DNA from 3 places in the Butyrivibrio sp. AE2032 genome. Region 1 is predicted to be linked to each of the others. Evidence: riboswitches for the same ligand, from Rfam matches in the RefSeq annotation. Region 1 holds a riboswitch; each other region holds the start of a gene.
What was found. Region 1 has a riboswitch for S-adenosylmethionine ahead of BO18_RS24005 (hypothetical protein). Riboswitches for the same ligand answer to the same signal wherever they lie in the genome.
Positions count from the first base shown of each region.

Region 2: linked by a shared signal. The riboswitch ahead of metK (methionine adenosyltransferase) and the one ahead of BO18_RS24005 (hypothetical protein) in region 1 are both predicted to bind S-adenosylmethionine.
Region 3: linked by a shared signal. The riboswitch ahead of metK (methionine adenosyltransferase) and the one ahead of BO18_RS24005 (hypothetical protein) in region 1 are both predicted to bind S-adenosylmethionine.

Region 1 is NZ_JNLF01000005.1:1,432,282-1,435,412, reverse strand. Features, by position in the region: gene BO18_RS24015 (ADP-ribosylglycohydrolase family protein) at 1-174, opposite strand, end outside; gene BO18_RS24010 (hypothetical protein) at 188-775, opposite strand; SAM riboswitch class I at 854-938, opposite strand; gene BO18_RS24005 (hypothetical protein) at 1,004-1,717, opposite strand; SAM riboswitch class I at 1,806-1,891, opposite strand; gene BO18_RS36040 (hypothetical protein) at 2,228-2,362, shown strand; gene BO18_RS24000 (Imm51 family immunity protein) at 2,573-3,131, shown strand, end outside.
Region 2 is NZ_JNLF01000004.1:103,811-106,941, forward strand. Features, by position in the region: gene BO18_RS32870 (AAA family ATPase) at 1-98, opposite strand, end outside; gene metK (methionine adenosyltransferase) at 222-1,415, opposite strand; SAM riboswitch class I at 1,498-1,596, opposite strand; gene BO18_RS14640 (hypothetical protein) at 1,870-2,775, shown strand; gene BO18_RS14645 (CpaF family protein) at 2,772-3,131, shown strand, end outside.
Region 3 is NZ_JNLF01000003.1:991,949-995,079, reverse strand. Features, by position in the region: gene BO18_RS32490 (hypothetical protein) at 1-706, opposite strand, end outside; SAM riboswitch class I at 973-1,103, shown strand; gene metK (methionine adenosyltransferase) at 1,191-2,381, shown strand; gene BO18_RS06420 (DNA polymerase III subunit alpha) at 2,509-3,131, shown strand, end outside.

The sequences.
Region 1 (3,131 bases):
CTTCTCGTCAGCGTCCCTGCCTGCGTCCATAAGCGCCTCGGCAACCGCGACTGTCATTACAGAATCGTCCGTAAAGTCGCTCTCGGAAGTGAACAGCTTAAAATCCCTGCTCTTGTTTCCTCTGTCAAACTCAAATCTGCTTCCAACTATATCTCCTATGATTGCTCCTAACATTGCCGTTACCTCCTTATGCTGCGTGATCTGTTTCGTGACTGCCGGCTGTTTCCTGCGCACCGCTGCCGGCAGACTTCCTTTTCTGATACTTCTGCGTTATGGAACCCATGACGCCGTTCCTGCCCTGCGGAATGGAAGCCTTGAACTTAAGAAGCTTCTCAATGTCCGACTCGTGCCAGCATCTTGTCCTGTGCGCGCCCTTCCTGAAAAAGTCGGGAAGAAGCTTTGCCAGCTCATGCTCCGGGTTCTCTTTCTTGAATCGGTACCAGGAAGATACGGTCGGAACGCTCGAACCGATCCTTACGGCAAGCTCTGCGACCGTCAGTATCTTTTCCGGCGCGGGCTCTGTTCCGGCCTCACCACTAGGCTCACCACCAGCCTCGCCGCCGGCCTCCTCAGCGGAAGCCCCGTCTGCCTTCTCGGCCGCCCTGCGCGCCATATCCTCGCGGATAAGCTTCTTAATGTAGGTAGCCTTGCCGGTGTCCTCCATCTCCTCGAAGAACCCGATAATGTCGGCGTCGTACTTCTTGCTAAGGCGTACGTTCACCTGTGTCGTGTTTGCCTTCTGGTACCTTGTAATGTACTTTACGTCTCCTGCCATGTTATATGACCTCCTTTAAATTATTGATCTCGTCTTTGTTTGATTAAACGACGGGACCTTGAAGAGGTGTATTCTTATGTCCCATCGTTCAAGCATTAGCACCTTGCTTTTGCAGGTTGCTGTACGGTCACCGGGCTTGTCCCTCGCGTACTCTTAATGGTTGTTTCTTGTTATGGCTTCAGTATAACGACTGCGTCATTCCTGTTGGTCGCATGCCGGGCGACATTTTCAGCTTGCTCCCAAGTATGTCTTTCTTATGTAGTCCTTGAATTCTTCAATGTCCGTGAAGCAGGTGAATCCGAACTCTTCTGCTTTCTTAATGCTCTCTTCATCCGGGTTCCAGGCCAGGATGCACAATGGTTTTGTGAATCCTTTCTGAAGTCCGAAAACTCCGAACGGCCAGGAGATGTCCAAAGAACAGACGTAGCGTCCCTTATTGTCTTCAACGCAGTAGTGACGCTGCCCTTCTTCCATGCCGTTATGCCTCATCCAGTCCTTCAGCCCGTCCATGGCATCCTCGAAAGCTTCGCTTCTTTTAAACTCTTCGCTGTCTTCGTCGAACCATTCGTTGGGAAGGTCAAGATCATCTTCTGTTGTTTCCGCGAAGCTGCCGTCTTCTTCAGCGTTATCTTCATCGCTGCCGCCTTCGGTCAATACAGGCAGGATCTCGAAAGAAAAGCCTGACCTGATCTCCAGCGGGTAGTCGATAAGGATCTTCTGATCGTCGTTATCTTCCTCGCCCCAGTCGAAAAACTTCATAAGGTCGGCCAAGGCGGTATCCTCGTTCATGTACTGGAATATGCCGGTATCATATGAAGCCTTAATCCTGTTGTACTGCTTCTTATCAAGCCTGGCGCTCATAACGCCCAGGTTATGTGTGGTGTTTTCCCCTGTGAATCTGATGTTGATCGCTGCTGCTACGCTTACTGTTCTCTTTCCCATTTTTGTTACCTCCGTATTCAATACTTGATCCCGTCTGCTTGAATGACGGGATCAGTACACACACAAAAGGAGGTAGGAAAAACCAATGGTCCCATCATTCAAGCTTTAGCACCTTGCTCCAGGCAGGTTGCTGTACGGTCAACGGGCTTGTCCCTCGCGTACTCTTTATGGTGCTTTAAGTATAGCATGCCTGCTGCGGATTTCAAGGAAAAACAGTCCTATTAAAAGGACATACAAGGGTTGAAAAACGACTGTTGAGGTGCTAATAAAATAATAAAATTGAAGGTGGTTTATAAGGTGCCAAAAATACGATTTGGATGTATCGATATACGCAACTTTTCATTTGTAAACCATTTTAGTTTACAAATGAAATATAGCACCGCAACCTGGGATATTCAACAAGATGTTTTGCTTACTCCGGGTTTGTTATAAAGTGATAGATGCGACAATTTCCGACCATCTGTCTTTTTATCATATAGGCAGATACAGATGATAAGGAGGAGATCCGTCATGAAGAAGAATACCAATAACGTAAGAAACACAGCAGGCAGACCTGCCATGAGCGCATCTCAGAAAAGAGGCTATGCTGCCGCCGGGTACTTTGCCAAGAAGTATGCAAAGGCAATGAAGGTGCTGGCCAGATAACTGGACTCCTAACGAAAACGAGAAATGTTTTGGCGCGGTTTCTAACGAAAACAAGAAATGTTTTAAGGCGATTTCTAACGAAAATCGAAAATGTTTCACTAAACGTTCCGAAAATAGAATAAAATGAAGTTGTGACGGATCATTCTTTTCTTATGGTTTACAATTCCATAATTCCGTAAACATAAGAAATACAAGCTGTGAGGGCCACTTATGGAAAACTATTCTTATTCCTATATCGGTAAAGACTGCATCTCGGTAAATCTTGATCTTACTGATGTAACGATCAGGTCTATCTGCGAGCGCATAATTGAGAGTGTTGGCGTTTATTACGAAGAAGATTTTCTGCATGTGTCCGTTTGGCAGGCATTTCTGAACAGTTATCTCAGAATAAATGCTCCCGAGATATATGAAGTGTTGAAAGTTGTTCCAGCTTCCGAGTGTTCTGAAATGTATTGCGCTTACATAGAAGGTGTCAGTGAAGAAACAAAAGCATTGGCGGAGAAACTGGGTCGGATTCTTGATGATCTCGTCAATGATGAAGAAAAGGCAATTACATTCCTGGAGCAGAATGCCGATGATATCGACTGGGACCGGTGTGCCACTGTAAGATATGCAAAGTTAGAGGCGGTTGCTCCATACAGTATCTGTGACTATGTCTTGTATGGCCTTTACCTTGGGGATCCCAAGAAGTTTGGCATCCGTATGAGCGGAGATTTTCCTACGGGGCCGAGAAGAACCGGTGATAATTCCGGGTATTCCATCGAATTGA
Region 2 (3,131 bases), on a different contig from region 1:
CAGAACACCTTTATGCAGGTGACCTTAGCGTCTTCTATCTCTTTGCCTACATCAGCCGTCGTCAGTGTCAGAGGCTTGTCTTTGGGTTCTTTTTTCATGCATATTCTTCCGTGTAAAGACTTTTTCAAATGCTAGCAGAGATATTTCCCGAAAACAACACGCCCGGTTAAAGTTGAGACTGAAACCGGGCGTTATGAATTATATTGTCCTATGAACGGAAGTTATCTGATGCCTGCGAGCTTCTTAATCTCCTCGGCCTTGTCGGTCTTTTCCCAGGGCAGGTCGATATCAGTCCTGCCGAAGTGACCGTAGCTTGCAGTCTTCGCATAGATGGGTCTTCTGAGATCCAGATCCCTGATGATGGCTGCAGGTCTTAAATCGAATACCTTATTGACGATCTCAGTGATCTTCTCATCGTCGATCCTTCCCGTTCCGAACGTATCGACCATTACGGATACCGGCTTTGCAACACCGATAGCATAAGCAACCTGTACTTCACACTCCGATGCGACTCCTGCCGCAACGATGTTCTTTGCGATATAACGCATCATGTAGCATGCGGAACGGTCGACCTTCGTGGGGTCCTTTCCGGAGAAGCATCCGCCGCCGTGACGCGCAAAACCGCCGTATGTATCGACGATGATCTTCCTTCCGGTAAGTCCGGAGTCGCCCTGAGGTCCGCCAACCACGAATCTTCCCGTAGGATTGATGTAGATCCTCGTGTTCTCATCGATGAGCTCCGCAGGGATAACGGGCTTGATGACGTTCTCTTTGATGTAATCCACAAGGTATTCGAGAGTCACGTCTGCGCTGTGCTGAGTAGAGATAACTACCGCGTCGATCCTCTTCACCTTGTCGTTCTCATACTCAACGGTTACCTGTGACTTACCGTCAGGCCTTAAGAAATCCGCACCGTTCTTGCGAACTTCGGTAAGGCGGATCGTAAGCTTGTGTGCAAGAGATATCGGCATCGGCATAAGCTCAGGTGTGTCATCGTTTGCGTAACCGAACATCATGCCCTGGTCGCCTGCTCCTGTATCGAGTTCCTTTTCGCCGCCGTGACGAGCCTCATATGACTCGTTGACGCCCATTGCGATGTCGGGGGACTGCTCATCGATCGATGTGAGCACTGCGCATGAATTGCTGTCGAAACCCATATCGCTGGAGTTGTATCCGATCTCTTTGATCTTGTTCCTTACTATCGAGGGAATATCGACATAAGCCGATGTTGAGATCTCGCCCATGACGAGTACCATACCCGTAGTCGTGCAAGTCTCGCATGCGACTCTTGCCGTGCTGTCCTGCTCAAGTATCGCATCGAGCACGCTGTCAGAGATCTGGTCGCAGATCTTGTCGGGATGTCCCTCCGTAACGGATTCAGAAGTGAACAGCCAATTTCCTTTTTTATTTCTCATTGTCTTTCCTTTCCGTTCAATGCCTTTGTTAAAGAAAAAACCTTCCCCCGAAAGGAGAAGGCCAACGTCTTTTTATAAACGATCCTCATCTTTCAGGTTTCCCTGCCGGAATTGGCACCGCTGCTTTCCGCGGTTGCCGGGTTCTTAACGGGCCGGTCCCTAGAACCTCTCTTGATAAGCAATGAACTTGTTTTTTATTGTGAGATGATTTTACTTATCCTCACCCCCTTTGTCAATTGTCCCGGTGCATATGACGGCAAGGTTTGAAAAATTCTTTTCGAAAACAGTTACGGAATGCCGAAACGTTAATAATATTAATTAATTTATTACCCTGCGAAAACCGTGTTTCATGGCATCTTCCGTTGTCGTTTTTGTCGTATTTTGTCGCTTTTATCAAAGGCTTGCCGGCCTTACAATCCGGCTTATCAACCAATGACGCAAGGAGGAACAGAATATGGCTTTCACGATAAAGATCTACGAGAAGAACGGATATATCTATACGCTTCTCAAAAAGCGCCTGAGCAGTTTCTTCCCTGACGCCTATATCGTCGATCCCTACCTTGAACCAGATGATCTGGACGACCGTTTCAGCAGCTATACCAAGGTCATATACGATCCTGCTGACATGAATGAAGAACAAGCTTTTTCACATACAACCTCTCCAATAAGGCTTACGGAAGACGGCGGGGCGATAGACTGTGCCAGACTCATACACCTGTTACGCACACCTATGGAAACACCCACAATACCCGGCCCGGTCAAAGGAACTCTCTCCGCCGTCATTCCGTTCGTCTACACAGACGTAAGGGACAGATTCATATGCGAACTGTCTGACAGTTTCAGAGGTGCCGACATCAACATCAGACTCGATTTCACGAGCAAACTGAGAGCATTATGGAAAGGATCTTCGGGATGCAACATGACTTCGCTTCTCGAAGCCTGCAGATCAAAAAGATTCACACCCGAAGATATTCTCAAGTACTGCAATATGGATGACCTCGGTTTTCTCACTCCGGGAAGCTGTACAAATTACGACGATGTCTACGATCTCGGAGCAGGACGCTCTGTCACACTCATGAACCTCGCGGCGGAACTCGTGCATTCAAAGACAAGATCGGTCAACGTTCTGGCCGTCATTGAAGGCTTCAGGACAAAGGATCTTCCCGAACTGCTCTGCGGATGCGACATGGTATACATACTCCTGCCGTCTAAGACCGCTAGCGAAGATCCCGGAGCACAGGATCTCATATCAATGCTTAAAAAGATCCTGGGACCGGAGAGGATCACGGTTTATTACGCAGCCGGTCCCAATGAGACCGGCGATGAAGAGAACATCGGTCAGAGGGAAATTGCCGTATGACGCCTTCAAGGACCGGTACTGTCGACATAAAAGAGCAGATAACATATTGCGTCCTTAATACCATCTCGGGCGAGACAGATCCTTCTGACGAGAAACTCCGCGAGATAATCTCAGATGTGATATCAGAAAACACTTCCTGCAGGATGAGCCTGGACGAAAAGCGCGAGATGGCTCAGTCTGTCTTCAATTCTCTCAGGAGACTGGATGTGATCGAACCACTGATGGAGGATCCGACGATCACGGAAATAATGGTAAACGGACCATATAAGATCTTCTACGAAAGAAACGGAAAACTATACAGATCAGACTTAGCTTTCCGTGACGAGGAATCACTCAAGACCTGCATCTCCTGCTTC
Region 3 (3,131 bases), on a different contig from region 1:
TATGGCCTGGAAGATAACCAGCTCTAATATAGTGATGCATCTTGAAGTCTATCGTGGACTGATAATATGGTTTGTCGCATAATCCAAAATGCTCCCATATTTTTATTTCGCTTGTCTTTGGATTCATAATAGTGAAGTCAGAGGCTATACTTACCCTATTTATATCATGAATGTTTTCGTATCTATAAGGGATGCCTTTGGTATATAATACCTGCGCTATCATTGCCTCTGATTTCGAACGGACAAATTCTCCTTTTGGTGCCTTAACTATCAGGTGTTCTGGATGATCCTTAGACTTTTCATATGGTTCTGATTCCCATATTTCCGGGGTGCTTTTGCCGTCGACAAGCAACGGTCTGTATGGCGATAAAGGATTTAGCATTTCCAGGTAATGACTGTTAATCCTGTACTTCAGATAATGTTTTATGGCTTCCAATTCATTTTTATTATCCTGTAGCATTCTCCACTTATAAGCCTTAAGCGCTAAAATCTTGGCTTCGTCTACCTTTTCTCTGGAAAGATATATTTTTTGTTTTCCTTCGCTTGTTTTGACCTCTTTATAATATGAAATATACTCCTTTCCTTTTCTCTGTCGTTTGCTGATTGTCAAACACCCTTCCGGCAAAAGAGCTATCTCTCGCTCTAATTCCGCAATCTCCTTCTCTAGCACAGCTTTACGGTCCTTAAAATATTCAGTTTGATTCAAATACTTTCCTCCTTTTAAAATTCATAAAAACCGAAATAAAGATTCACTCACTCTAGCTTTTAATAATGGAATGTTTCTGCGAAAAAGCCGGAAGAATCCGAGCAGAAATGGATGAGACCCATCCATAAAAAGAAACATCGAAGGCCAATATACCATAATTAACAAAAATTTTCAAATTATCCTATTGATTTTATTTATGCTATAGGGTATCATTGCTTAACGGACGACAGATATATGTCCGCTTAGCAATTATATTTTAACTAGTTCTCTTATTCAGAGTGGTGGAGGTACATAGGACCTGTGAAGCCACGGCAACCCCTTGGATCATGAGGAAGGTGCCAACCTGAGCGTGCAACTGCTTCTGCTTCAACTGCAGAAACCTTACGAGCAATAAGAGGATCTGAAATTGGTCAGTTCCGCTTGTTTGTGCACGCAACAAGCGGATTTCTTATTTTATGGCGCAAAGCGCAAGAAAGGAAAAAGAATGGATAAGTTTATTTTCACATCCGAATCAGTTACTGAAGGACATCCCGACAAAATCTGTGATAACATCTCTGATGCTATCCTTGATGCATGCATGGCACAGGATCCAATGAGCCGTGTTGCTTGCGAGACAACAGCTTGCACAGGTTTCGTTCTCATCACAGGTGAGATCACAACAAAAGCAGTTGTTGACTATGCTAAGATCGCTCGTGAGACAGTTTGCGAGATCGGTTACGACAGCTCCGAAAAGGGCTTCGATGGAAACACATGTGCAGTTATGGTTGCTCTTGACCAGCAGTCTGCAGACATCGCTATGGGTGTTGACAAGGCTCTTGAGGCTAGAGAGAACAACATGACAGATGAGCAGCTTGAGGCAATTGGTGCCGGCGACCAGGGTATGATGTTTGGTTACGCTACAAACGAGACTGAGGAGCTTATGCCTTACGCTATCAGCCTTGCACACAAGCTTACAAAGAAACTCACAGAGGTTAGAAAGAACGGAACACTTGCTTACCTTCGCGCAGATGGAAAGAGCCAGGTTTCTGTAGAGTATGATGAGAACGGCAAGCCAATCAGACTTGAGGCTATCGTTATCTCAACTCAGCACGATGAGAAGGTTACTCAGGAGCAGATCCACGCTGACATCAGAAAGTACGTTATCGATGCAGTTGTTGACCAGACAATGGTTGATGCTAACACAAAGATCTTCATCAATCCTACAGGCCGTTTCGTAATCGGCGGACCTCAGGGTGATGCAGGACTTACAGGTCGTAAGATCATCGTTGATACTTACGGCGGAGCAGCTCGTCACGGCGGCGGAGCTTTCTCAGGAAAGGATTGCACAAAGGTTGACCGTTCAGCTGCATATGCTGCCAGATACGTTGCAAAGAACATCGTAGCAGCAGGCCTTGCTGACAGAGCAGAGATCCAGCTTTCATACGCTATCGGTGTTGCACAGCCTACATCAGTTCTTGTTGATACATTCGGAACAGGCAAGGTTTCTAATGAGAAGCTTACAGAGGCAGTTAGAAAGGTATTCGACCTTCGTCCTGCAGGAATCATCAAGATGCTCGACCTTCGTCGTCCTATCTACAAGCAGACAGCAGCTTATGGACACTTCGGCCGCAACGATCTGAACCTTCCTTGGGAGCAGACAGATAAGGTTGAAGAGCTTAAGGCAGCAGTACAGTAATATTTGGTAAAAGAAATATCGACAGAATGTCATGGACAGGTGGTCACTTAGACTGCCTGTCCTTTTTATGTCACTTGCCGTATGCTATAATCTTTCTATTGAATTAATCGGGTATTGGGGGAACAAAATGGCTTTTGCTCATCTTCACGTCCACACTGAGTACTCTCTTTTGGACGGTTCCAATAAGATAAAAGAATATGTGAAGCGCCTTAAGGACCTGGGCATGACTGCCGGGGCTATTACTGACCACGGAGTTATGTACGGCGTTATCGATTACTACAAGGCCTGCAAGGCAGAGGGAATCAATCCCATCATAGGGTGCGAGGTCTATGTGGCTCCCGGCTCCCGTTTTGAAAAAGAAACTTCTGCCTCAGATGACAGGTACTACCACCTGGTGCTCCTTGCTGAGAACAACACAGGCTATGCGAATCTTTCCCACATCGTAAGCCGCGGATTTACTGAGGGTTATTACTATAAGCCCCGAGTAGATATGGAGCTTTTGGAGAAATATCACGAGGGTATAATTGCTCTCAGTGCCTGCCTCGCAGGAGAGATTCCAAGGAACATCGTAAAGGGTAAGAACGACCAGGCAAAAGAGGCGGCAATGCGTTTGGATGCTATCTTCGGCCATGGCAATTTTTTCCTTGAACTGCAGGATCACGGGATCCCCGAGCAGCGCATGGTAAATAATACACTCCTTGCTTTGTCTGATCAGCTGGATATTCCGCTGGTTGCAACCAACGACTGCCA